Regions from separate parts of the Exiguobacterium sp. Helios genome, predicted to be linked through region 3. Evidence: riboswitches for the same ligand, from Rfam matches in the RefSeq annotation. Region 3 holds a riboswitch; each other region holds the start of a gene.
The links. Region 3 has a riboswitch for S-adenosylmethionine ahead of HNY42_RS00165 (Na+/H+ antiporter NhaC family protein). Riboswitches for the same ligand answer to the same signal wherever they lie in the genome.
Positions count from the first base shown of each region.

Region 1 (4,158 bases), 280 kb from region 3:
TATAATCCCCGAACTCGACGATTTCGACGTCGTAGCCTTTCTTTTCAAGCCCGGGTTGGATCGCTTCTTTGACCATGTCGCTGTAAGGTCCGCTCGTTGCCCCGATCTTGATCGATTTGTTGTCTTCTTTGGCGCTGCTGTCGCCGCAACCGGCAAGAATACCGGCTCCGAGTAGTCCTGTTGCTAAAAAGGCATAACGTTTTTTCATATTCATTCTCTCCCTTACGATTCTCTATTTTTGGTTAACGCTTATCAGCACGACGGGCCAGAACATTGCCGAGCCCTTGAATACTTTGAACAATGATAACGAGGACGACGATCGTCACAATCATGACGACATTGTCGTACCGGTAATAGCCGAAGCGGATGGCCAGGTCACCGACGCCGCCACCACCGACGATACCGGCCATGGCGGAAAATCCGATCAGACTGATGGTCGTCAAAGTGACGGCTTGAATGATGCCGGGAAGGGCTTCCGGTAAGAGTGCACTGATGATGATCCGAAACGGTGTCGCACCACAGGCTTCTGCTGCTTCGATTAATCCCGGTGGAATCTCACGGAGCGATGTCTCGACCAGTCGGGCGAGAAACGGAATGGCGGCGACACTCAGGCTGACGGAAGCAGCAGTCGGTCCAATTGTATTATCGAGTAACAGTTGTGTCAGCGGAATCAACGCGACGAGCAGGATGATGAACGGTAACGAACGGACCATATTAACGAAAAAGTCCAAGATGCTGCGAACGACGACGTTTTGGAAAAATAGTCCCCGGTCCGTGATGAACAGTAAGATCCCGAGTGGAATCCCGATGATGAGGGCGAAGCCGAGTGAGATTCCGACCATCAAAGCCGTTTCCGCTAACGCTTTCGCAAGATCCGGTAACATGGTTTCAATCCGTTCAAGCCACATCCTGGATCACCTCAAGCGTGTGAAGTTGTTCTTCGAGCCACGTCAAGGAGCGGTTCACGTGAAGGGTCGGACCGGTCAAACTGACAATCAGCACTCCGAAAGCGACGTTCTGGATATAGTCGACCTTACCGTGGAGGATGCTGACGGAAATATCAAACTGTTTAATTGCTTCCGATAACGTACTTTCACCGGTCTTTTCACCTGTGAATTGCAGGCGGATAATTTTTCCCGGTGTCGTTCGCAAGATCCGTTCCGGTAACTCGATCTGGAGTGCCGTATCGACATAATGTTTCGTGACATCATGTGCCGGCTGACTGAACAGGTCGTATGTACGGGCGACTTCAACGACTTCACCTTGCGCCATGACGGCAACCCGGTGACAAATCTGTTTGACGACATCGATTTCATGGGTAATGAGAATGATCGTCAGGCCAAGCCGTTCATTCAAGTCTTTCAGCAGTTCGAGAATTTGCAGCGTCGTGACCGGATCAAGAGCGGACGTCGCTTCGTCACATAACAGGACACTCGGATTATTCGCAAGGGCGCGGGCAATCCCGACCCGTTGCTTTTGACCGCCGCTGAGCTGACTCGGGAAATTCGTCTCGAAGCCTTCGAGTCCGACCAGGGAGACGAGCTCTTTGATCCGTTGCGGGAAGTCAGTCCGTTTGACGCCGGCAGCCTTTAAGGCGAAGGCGATATTATCGGCGACGTTCCGGGATTGAATCAATTGGAAGTGTTGAAAGATCATCCCGATGTTCAAACGCAGTTCACGTAAGCTGCCTTTGGAGAGGCCGGACAGATTAGTGCCCGATACTTTAACCGTTCCTTGTGTCGGTGTCTCCAGTCCGTTGATCAGACGGAGCAGGGTGCTTTTTCCGGCACCGGATTCACCGATGATGCCAAAGATTTCACCTTGCTGAATCGTTAAATTGACGTCACGTAAGGCAAAAATGGGTGTCCGGTCACGAACGAACCGTTTAGTGATCCCTTTAAATTCAATCATCTGTCGTTTCCTCCCTATACAAAAAAATCGCCTTTTTCCAGTTAAGAGCAACCAGAAAAAAGCGACGAAGTGTAAGATTTCGTAACTTATCTCTCAGAATGAAACATTCTGTAGGATGTGGCACCGTTCCTTAAAGGTGGTTGCCGGACGTCGTTGGGCCTAATCCCTCGGTCGCTCTCGATAAGTAGATATGCTGTTGGGACTTACTGTAACGGAAATCATTCCCATTTGTCAAACGTTTTTTCAGAATTATTCCGCAACGGTCTGGCGAAACAGATTCAATTGACCAATCCGTTCAGCTGCTTCGACGAGTCGTTCGGCGTCAGCAATCAGGCTGATCCGGACGTAACCTTCCCCGTATTCGCCGAAGAAATGTCCCGGTGTAACGGCGACATGCGCTTCGTCGAGCAGGTGATCGGTAAAGCTTTGGGACGTGTAGCCGGACGGGACCGGCAACCAGACGAAGAACGAACCGCCCGGGATCGGTCCGTCCCAACTGATTTCCTGTAACTTGCCGAACAAGGCATCACGCCGCGCTTCATACAGAGCGCTCAGTTCGCGGACACACGTCTGATCGCTTGAAAGAGCGACGGTTGCTGCCTGTTGAATCGGTGTGAAAGCACTGACGTATAAGTGTTCCTGGTACGTCTCGATACTTGCGATGACGGACGGATTCCCGATGGCGAAGGCGATTCGGAAACCGGACATGTTAAAACGTTTCGATAATGAAAACAGTTCGATTCCGACGTCTTTTGCGCCTTCCGTCTGGAGGAAACTGCGGGTCGGACCGTCGAAGCTGATTCCGCCGTAGGCGAGGTCGTGGACGACGCAAATGTCGTTCGCATCAGCGAAGGAAACCGTTTGCTCGAAGGCTTCCGCTGTTGCCGTCGCCCCGGTCGGATTGCTCGGGTAGTTGAGGAACAACATCCGGGCCCGTTCGACATCTGTCGTATCAAGTAACGTGTAGTCAGGTAAAAAAGCATTTTCCGCAAGGAGCGGCAATGTGATCGGGTAAGCTCCGGCAAGGGCGGCGCCGGATAAGTAATCCGGGTATCCGGGATCAGGAACAATGACACCTTCACCGGGATTGACGATCGTTTGCGGTAAAGCGACGATACCGGCTTTGCTGCCGAGCAAAATGGCGACTTCAGAGGCCGGATCGATGTTTACGCCAAACTCTGACTGATAAAAATCCGCGACAGCCTGTTTGAGGAAATCGTGTCCGCGAAATGGCGGGTACTGGAGGTTTGAAGCGTCATTGATTGCTTCTTTCAAGGCATCCAGAATATGTACGGGTGTCGTCTGATCCGGTGTTCCCTGACCAAGCGTGATGACGTCATGACCAGCAGCCTTGACGGCACCGATCCGCTGGGCGAGCTCGGCGAAGACCGGAGCGGGTAACCGATCAATCGCAATCGATGGGGCGAAATGTTTCATCTGTCTTCCTCCTTGTTGGGTATTGTCGTCAAGGATAACGAATTTTCAGAAAAAAGAAAAGAGTTTTTTAATAATTGCTGATAATTGGGAAAAAGAACCGATGGCTTTCGTGTTTTTGATACACTGAACTAGAATACGATTGAATCACAAAGGAGATGATGGGATGAATCGGGCCTGGTGGAAAGAAGCCGTTGTCTATCAAGTGTATTGGCGCAGTTTTAAAGATTCGAACGGAGACGGGATGGGCGATTTACGCGGAGTAATTGAAAAACTCGATTACATCGCTTCCCTTGGTGTCGATGTCATCTGGTTAAATCCCTGTTATACATCACCGGATGTCGATAACGGATACGACATTTCGGATTATTACTCGATTATGCCGAAGGCGGGAACGATGTCGGATCTGGAAGAACTGATTGCGTCCGCCCATGAACGGGGACTGAAACTGATTCTTGATTTGGTCGTCAATCATACGAGTGATCAACACACGTGGTTTAAAGAATCCCGCAGCAGTCGGACAAACGAGAAAGCCGATTGGTACATTTGGCGGGACGGGGTCAAAGGAACACCGCCGAACAATTGGCGGTCGTATTTTGCGCCGAGCCCTTGGACGTGGGATGAGACACGCCAGCAGTATTACTTCCATTCCTTTGCATCGGAGCAACCGGACTTGAACTGGGAACATCCTGCTGTCCGGCAGGCCGTATATACGATGATGCGGTGGTGGGCCGATAAAGGAATCGACGGCTTCAGGATGGATGTCATCAACCTGATCAAGAAACGGGCGACGTATGATGATGTCGCAGATCC
Region 1 is NZ_CP053557.1:2,784,248-2,788,405, reverse strand. It holds gene HNY42_RS14460 (MetQ/NlpA family ABC transporter substrate-binding protein) at 1-208, opposite strand, end outside; gene HNY42_RS14455 (methionine ABC transporter permease) at 243-908, opposite strand; gene HNY42_RS14450 (methionine ABC transporter ATP-binding protein) at 898-1,911, opposite strand; SAM riboswitch class I at 1,995-2,098, opposite strand; gene HNY42_RS14445 (aminotransferase class I/II-fold pyridoxal phosphate-dependent enzyme) at 2,161-3,348, opposite strand; gene HNY42_RS14440 (alpha-glucosidase) at 3,512-4,158, shown strand, end outside.
Region 1: linked by a shared signal. The riboswitch ahead of HNY42_RS14450 (methionine ABC transporter ATP-binding protein) and the one ahead of HNY42_RS00165 (Na+/H+ antiporter NhaC family protein) in region 3 are both predicted to bind S-adenosylmethionine.

Region 2 (4,158 bases), 650 kb from region 3:
ATGGGGAATATCAGCCATGCCGAACTGACGGCGGCGGTCTCGAATGCCGGAGGTCTCGGAACGATTGGATGCGGAACGATGACGCCTGTCGAGGTCAAACAATTGATTGACGCGACACGAAGCTTGACGTCGCGTCCGTTTGCCTTGAATATCGCCATCCGGGTCTCACCTTATACCGAACAGTTGATTGAGTTAGCAATCGAGGAACGGATTCCGGTCGTGTCCTTGTCAGCCGGTAATCCGGCTCCTTTTTTATCGAAGTTACGGGAGGCGGGAATCCGGACGATTGGTGTCGTTGCTTCCGTCAAACAGGCAATTAAAGCCGAGCAGTCCGGAGTGGACATACTGGTAGCGGAAGGCGTCGAGGCGGCGGGAATCAATTCACCGCTCGAGTTGACGACGATGACCCTGATTCCGCAAATCACGGATCATGTCACGCTTCCTGTCCTTGCCGCGGGCGGCATCGGCGACGGACGTGGTCTTGCAGCAGCCTGGATGCTCGGAGCAGAAGGCGTGCAGCTCGGAACCCGGTTGATTGCGACACAGGAATCCCGTGTCCATGAGCACTATAAAAGACACCTCGTGCAGGCGGATGATCTCGGGACACGAATCATCGGCCGAGAAGTCGGACAAGTCCGGCGGGTATTGAACGGACCGTATGTCGATGCGTTGCAGCCGACATCACTCGCTGCCTTTCAGGAACAGACGAACGAATCGTTTCATATCAAAGGGGCACTCGAAGGCGACGAAACAGCAGGATACGTCAATGCCGGTCTCGTTTCCGGTTTGATTGATGATGTTCCGACCGTTGCGGAACTCTTTAACCGGATGATGGATGATGCTTTCGGACGAATCGAACGGACATACCGGGCACTCCAGTAACTCCAGTAACGTGAATATAAGCGCAGCTGACCGATCAGGTCGGCTTTTTTTGTGTTTCAGGACATTTGTCCTTTAAAAAGATGACAGAATAGGGTCTACTCGTAACTAGAGAAAAAGGAGGATGAAGATGCAAGGAATCGTGTTTGCCTTATTCAGTGGATTGTTTATTGCCTTACAAGGCATCTTTAATGCCCGGCTCGGTGACGCGGTTGGTCCATGGTTATCCGTAACCATCGTCCATTTCGTTGGTCTGATCGGATGTTTATTGATTTACGGCTTTGTTCGGGATCGTAAAATCGGCGGTTTTCGCACGTTACCGCTTATTTATGCGAGCGGCGGATTGCTCGGTGTTTTAGTCGTCGTTACGGAACTGACGTCAATTCAATTACTCGGCATGACATGGGCAATGTCGCTGTTGCTCGTCGCACAGATTCTGTGTGCCTTTGTAATTGATTTGAACGGCTGGTTCGGAGTCATTAAAAAAAGCAGTAACAAAGGGCAGTGGATCGGAGTCGGTTTGATGTTGACCGGCGTCCTGATCTTTTCATTTACCTGAGTAGGAGGAGATAGAAATGGGATTAGGCATGTTTTGTGCCATCGTCGCAGGGATGATGATCAGTTTACAAACTGTTTTGAACGCACGGATGAGTCATGTCTTTGGTGCCTGGGCGACGACGACGTTAGTCTTTTTGGTCGGTCTGATTGGTTCGTTGCTTGCCTTGGTTTTCTTTCGGGGCGGGGAGGTCGCAGCGCTTACGGAGGTCGAACCGCTTTATCTATTTGGCGGTTTCGTCGGTGTCGGTGTCGTATTTTGTGTCATGCGGGGTATTCAACTGCTCGGTCCGTCCATCGCGATTTCCGTCGTCCTGATTTCGCAACTCAGTTTTGCGTTGTGTGTCGACGTTTTTGGCTGGTTTGGTTTACCAAAAGTCGATTTATCGTTTGGGCAGATCATCGGCCTGGCCGTCATGCTGAGCGGCATTTTCGTCTTAAAACGGTATCAGGTCGTGGACGAGTCAAATCAAACAGATGAAATCAAAGCGATTTCTTAAAAACATCGTCAACCACTCAAAAGAGATCACGGCTTTCACGCGACTTTTACAGTAAAGTGCGTGAAAGGGTGATCTCTTTTAAAAGACGCTTCGTTTAAATCAGACGGATACTTCTTCTTTCCAGGCGACGTCGATAAAGGCATCACGGCCGGAGGCTTTCCGGTCTTTTTTGTAGTGGGCCGGATTTTTTTTATGGAAGTCCTGATGGTATTCTTCCGCCGGATAGAAAGCAGCTGCCGGTTCGATCCGTGTAACGATCGGTTGTTTGAAACGGTTTGTTGCAGCCAGCGCATCACGTGACGCAATCGCTGCAAGGCGTTGTTCTTCCGTATGGTAAAAAATCGCCGGGGCATACTGTGTACCACGGTCCTGGAATTGTCCGCCGGCATCGGTCGGATCCGTTTGCGGCCAATACAGTTCGAGTAACCGTTCGTATGAGAACAGTGCCGGGTCAAATGTAATCTCGACGACTTCGGAATGTCCGGTCGTTCCGGTTTTGACCTGCTCATATGTCGGATTGTCGACGTGTCCTCCTGTATAACCGGACACGATACTGTGAATCCCCGGTAATTCCTCAAATGGTGTCACCATGCACCAGAAACATCCTCCTGCAAATGTTGCTTTTTCCATGTCATCTCTCCCTTTCTCCTGGCCTCTTGAGCCGTAATGCTCTCATTTCTGACAGCGAGAAAACGAAAACGACTCCTTTGCTTGGTTGCAAAAGGAGTCGCCGCTTTTTATCAACCAAAGCTTTCGCTTTGCTGGTCGTAGCACCTTGCTGTGCGCAGGTTGCTGGGACGTCATCGATCCAGATCTCTCGGTCCACTCTTGATAAGTGTTATATGAAGTTGATGTAAGTTCGTTATCATTGGGATGATAATACCATTCATAAAAGTGGAAAGTCAATTCTTATGTTTGCAGGGCACGAAGAACTGTCGCCCCTAACGTTTTCGCCCCGATCAGTAAAGCCCGCTCATCGATTTCGTACTTCGGATGGTGTTGCGGATAAATCGTGCGTCCATCTGTTTTCGCGGAGCCGGTAAAGAAATAACTGCCCGGAACCTGTTCCAGGTAATAGGCAAAATCATCGGCTGCCATCATCGGTTTCATTTCACGGACCTGTGCTTCCGGCAAAAAACCGGCCGCTTCCCGGACGAGCTTCGTTTCATCCGGATGATTCCAAAGGGACGGGTAACCTGTCGTGAAATCAATGGAATAATCAGCGCCGATTCCGGTGCAGGTCGTCCGTGCGACGAGATCCACCTGTTGGCGCAACTGATGCCGGAGTTGTTCGTTGAACGTCCGGATTTCTCCGACAATCCGGGCTTCGCCGGTCACGATGTTCGGTGCGGTTCCGGCATGAAATGAACCGATTGCAACGATGGCCGGCTCAAACGGATCAACGCGCCGGCTGACGAGGTGCTGAAGATTACAGACAAGCTGTGCACCGGCGACAAGTGCGTCCTGCGTCCGGTGTGGCGCTTGGGCATGACCGCCTTGACCATGAACAACGATTTCAAATTCATCGATCGCACATAATGTATGCCCGCTGTGATAACCGATCGTTCCGACCGGAAGATCATTTTCGAGGTGTGTGCCGAAAATCGCATCGACACCGTCGAGACAGCCGTCCTCAATCATTTGAATCGCACCACCCGGAAATACTTCTTCACCGTGTTGGTGGATAAAGACGACAGTACCTGTTAATTCATCCCGGATGGCTTGAAAAGCAGCGGCGAGTCCAAGGACAATCGCCGTGTGTCCGTCGTGTCCGCAAGCATGCATGACACCGGGACGGATTGAGCGGAACGATAATTCCGTTTCTTCCTGGAGCGGTAACGCATCAAAATCGGCCCGGACCGCAATTGTTTTTCCGGGACGGGTGCCGGTCAGTGTCGCGACGATTCCGCTGCCACCGACGTTCGCACGGTAAGGAATACCGAGTGCATCATAAAACGCAGAAATTTTAGCAGGCGTCCGGACTTCCTGGAACGATAATTCCGGATGGCGGTGAAAGTCACGGCGTAAACGAATCATCTCTGATTCATACTCAGTTAAGTAGGTGAATAAATTTTCTTGCATCGAAATCATCCTTTTCGGTATGTCTTGAGTAAAAACGGGTACAGATAGAAGTAATCAATTAGAGGAGGAATCAACATATGGGTGAAATCATTGTCAATGCCGTTCTTACAGTCAAAGCAGGATTAGCTGATCAAGTCTTTCC
Region 2 is NZ_CP053557.1:665,487-669,644, forward strand. It holds gene HNY42_RS03510 (NAD(P)H-dependent flavin oxidoreductase) at 1-882, shown strand, start outside; gene HNY42_RS03515 (DMT family transporter) at 1,010-1,438, shown strand; gene HNY42_RS03520 (DMT family transporter) at 1,455-1,934, shown strand; gene msrA (peptide-methionine (S)-S-oxide reductase MsrA) at 2,034-2,564, opposite strand; SAM riboswitch class I at 2,669-2,772, opposite strand; gene HNY42_RS03530 (M20 metallopeptidase family protein) at 2,844-4,016, opposite strand; gene HNY42_RS03535 (putative quinol monooxygenase) at 4,094-4,158, shown strand, end outside.
Region 2: linked by a shared signal. The riboswitch ahead of msrA (peptide-methionine (S)-S-oxide reductase MsrA) and the one ahead of HNY42_RS00165 (Na+/H+ antiporter NhaC family protein) in region 3 are both predicted to bind S-adenosylmethionine.

Region 3 (4,158 bases):
GAATGAACTTGAACAGGAGGAAGTTCGTCGGAGGATACAAGGCAATGACACCACTGATCAACAGGAGGCATTCGGCTGTTTGTTCGCCGATGAATTCCATCGGGGCAAGTGCCGTCGTCAGCATTAACGCGGCACCGGCTGAGTCTCCCCACAACACCATGCGTCCCCGCATAATCCGTAAATCGTTCGCTTCCTGATTTAAGAAACAAAGTGCATCCCGAACGTCTTCCAGATTATCCGGAAAATAACTGCCGTCCTCAAACAAGCGATAATCGATACTGCAAACGGCGATGCCGAGTTCCAGGAAACGCTCCACGATTGGCGTAAAACAAAAGACGTCATCCCGGTTCCCTCTGACGAAGGCTCCCCCGTGCGCATAAATCGCGACCGGGAAAGGACCATCACCCGGCGGATAATATAAATCCAACTTCAGTTCTTTCTGATTGACGGTTTTAAACAAAATCGTCCGGGGTGCGAGTTGGACTTCCGACAGTGGAAGCGCCGGTTCCGTCCATCGTAATAAAGCACCATAGTTGTTCCAGATGCTCGCTCCGGCTGCGGCTGTCGTTAAAATTGCCGCCCCTCCCATCAGCCAAGCAGTTTCCCGTTTCACCTCATCACCTCCAAAGCTTACTCTCGATTTCTGATCTCTTATTAGTCATCTACCCGATTTATTTAGAAGCCGAACGTCTTCCCCGACTTATACTTGACGCTTCGTTTTGGATTCGTTATAGTGAAAAGGTTCAAATCGGAATAATTACGTTTTAATAATTTTTGGAGGGTTTATTCATATGAAAAAATTACTTTCAGCTTTCACGGTCGCCTTTGCCAGCGCTGCTTTTCTTGCTGCCTGCGGTTCTTCCGAATCCAATCAAGATGCGACCGTTGAAAAGCTTCGGGTGTATACATCGACATTCGCTACTGCGGCAATCGCCAAGGAAATTGGCGGAACAGATATCGACGTCAAGATGATTGTCCCTCCCGGTGCCGATCCGCACTCGTACGAGCCGACGTCTAAACAACTGACAGAAATCGCACAAGGCGATCTGTTCCTCTTAACCGGTACGACGCTTGAACCGTACTCGAAAAAAATCAAAGCCAGTCTGAAAGGCAATGATGTCCGTTTCGTCGAGACAAGCACAGGAATCGACTTACTCGAAGCCAACGCCACGCTTCACGAACATGAAGGACACGATGATCATGCTGACGAACACGCGGAAGAAGAACATGATCACGGCAAATACGATCCCCATGTCTGGCTCGATCCGAACAATGCCAAAATGATGGCCCAATCGATTTCGACGGCACTGGCAAAAGAAGTACCGGATAAAAAAGCGACGTTTGAAAAAAACCTGGCTGAATTTGATACGCAGGCAGATGAGCTCGATCAAAATCTGCAACAGGCTGTCGATAAGGGCTCGAAAAAAGAATTGCTCGTCACGCATGCCGCTTACGGATATTTAGCCGAACGATACGGTTTCTCGCAATTGCCGATTGCCGGCATCTCTCCGTCGGACGAGCCTTCCCAAAAGCAACTGGCCGCTCTCGTCAAAGAAGCCAAATTGCATGACTTGAAGTATATCGCTTTCGAGGAGACGGTTTCTCCTAAAGTCGCCCGCGTCATCCAACAGGAAATCGGAGCCGAAGCGATTACGATCCACAACCTGGAGTCCGTCACGAAAGAACAGCAGAATGCCTCGTATTTTGACTTGATGAATGAAAATGTGACGACGCTCAAACAAGCACTTCAGTGAAGTAGTGTTGACATGCAGTAAAAGATACGTTACGGTAGAAAACGTATTTCAGACAATTAAATGACTTCTTTTTATCGCGAGAGACGGAGGGACTGGCCCGATGATGTTTCGGCAGCGGACGATTAAATCGTACTGTGCCAAATCCAGCAAGCTGCGGCTTGAGAGATAAGAAGAGCGTCTTTTTCAGTAAAGACCTCCTTCTTTCTTGCGAAGGAGTCTTTTTTTGTATTTGTAGAAAAGGAGTGGTTTTATGAACGAGACGATTATACCGAACAAATGGGCACTTCTACCGTTACTTGTCTTTTTAGTTCTTTTTATCGGTGCCGGTATTTTTTACGATGATTTCTACAAATTCCCGATTCTGATTGCGGCTTTGATTGCCTTGATTTTTGCGGCGGTCACAACGAAAGGCAGCATCAATCAAACCGTGGAACGGATTGCAACGGGTGCCGGAAATCCGGACATCATGATCATGGTCTTTATTTTCTTACTTGCCGGTGCCTTTTCCGGAACGGCCGATGCGATTGGCGCCATCGAAGCGACCGTCAACGCGTCGCTGACATTTTTACCGCCTTCTCTTTTAATGAGTGGATTGTTTATCATCGCTGCTTTCATCTCGATGGCGATGGGGACTTCGACCGGTACGATTGCCGCACTTGCCCCGATTGCTCTCGGAATTCATGAAGCAACAGGTGTCAATGTTGCGATTGCCGCGGCAGCTGTCGTCGGCGGTGCAATGTTCGGTGATAACCTGTCATTCATTTCCGATACAACGATCGCAGCAGTCCGGACGCAAAAAACCAATATGCGCGACAAATTCAGAACCAACTTCATGATCGTCTTGCCGGCAGCAATCCTGACGGTCATCATCTTGGCTTTCGTCTCAGGTACAGGAGACGTCGTCGAAGCAAAAGCGTTTGAGTTTTATAAATTGATTCCGTATCTGTCTGTCATCGTCCTCGCCTTGTTTGGTGTCAACGTCATCCTCGTCTTAGTCGGCGGAACCGTTTTGACGGGTATCATCGGTATGATGGACGGAAGCTTCGGCTTAAGCGGCTTCGTCCTGTCGATGTCTGAAGGATTGATGGGGATGGCAGAAATTTCGATCTTGACGTTATTAATGGGCGGACTCGTCAGCCTGATCACCTTTAACGGCGGGATTGCTTATCTGAAAGAAATCCTGACGCGGAAAATCTCACAACGCCGCGGCGCGGAATTCAGTATGGCGGCACTCGTCAGTGCAACGAATCTCGCGACAGCGAACAATACGATTTCGATTCTTGTCGCCGGACCACTCGCTGCGGAAATCGCCGATACGTATGATATTGATCGGAAGAAATCCGCCAGTATCCTCGATATCTTCTCGTGCGGTATCCAAGGAATCATCCCGTACGGAGCCCAGTTGCTGATTGCAGCGGAATTAACGAAAACGGCTTCCCCGGAACTGATTCCCTATCTGTTTTATCCGTTCCTGCTTTTCGTTTGCGGATCTCTTGCCATCGTCTTCGGCTTCCCGCGTCGAAAAACAGCTGATGTGCGTAAAAAAAATGTTTCGTAAAAAATACAAGACCCGTCGCTTTTGCGATAGGTCTTGTTTTGACTTATTTTTTCTGGTCTTGGCGGTTGAGAATAAAATACGCAATCGCCGGAAGCGGGAACTGAATCAGTCCTGCGCCTCCCCAGATCCACGGATTCCGTCCTGTCTTCCGTGCACCAAGGAACAAACATGTCGCTTGTGTCCCTAACAGGGCTGCAAGGCCGGCCCAAACACCTTTTGGTACGTTTTTAACAGATCGTTTCATAAAATACACCTCGTTTCCTTTATAGATTTACCCTCCTCTTTTCGCTTTCTAACCGGCTTTTTCCTCCCTTGAGCGTTGAAACGGACGTTCTTGCTTGTTCATGCTAAACTAAACGAGCAATTCCATATTCTCGTTTCATTAAAGGAGGAGTATACACATGCAATACGCAAAACTTTCAAATGGTGTCACAATTCCACAAATCGGATTCGGTGTCTGGCAAGTCGATGAAGAGACGGAAGCACCGGCTGCCGTCGCAGAAGCCATTCGTGTCGGTTACCGTCATATTGATACGGCTGCCGTTTACAAAAACGAACGTGGTGTCGCCAAAGGAATTAAAGAAAGCGGCGTGAACCGTGAAGATCTCTTCTTAACGTCTAAAGTATGGAACGATGATATTCGTGCCGGACGCACTAAAGAAGCTTTCGCCGAGTCACTTGAACGTCTCGAGACCGATTACCTTGATCTCTATCTGATCCACTGGCCGGTTGAAGGATATATCGAAGCATGGAAAGCGATGGTTGAACTTTACGAAGCCGGGAAAATTAAAGCCATCGGTGTGTCGAACTTCAAAGAACATCACCTCGATACACTTGCTGAAGAAG
Region 3 is NZ_CP053557.1:18,628-22,785, forward strand. It holds gene HNY42_RS00155 (alpha/beta hydrolase) at 1-613, opposite strand, end outside; gene HNY42_RS00160 (metal ABC transporter solute-binding protein, Zn/Mn family) at 792-1,754, shown strand; SAM riboswitch class I at 1,823-1,926, shown strand; gene HNY42_RS00165 (Na+/H+ antiporter NhaC family protein) at 2,005-3,312, shown strand; gene HNY42_RS00170 (hypothetical protein) at 3,356-3,556, opposite strand; gene HNY42_RS00175 (aldo/keto reductase) at 3,714-4,158, shown strand, end outside.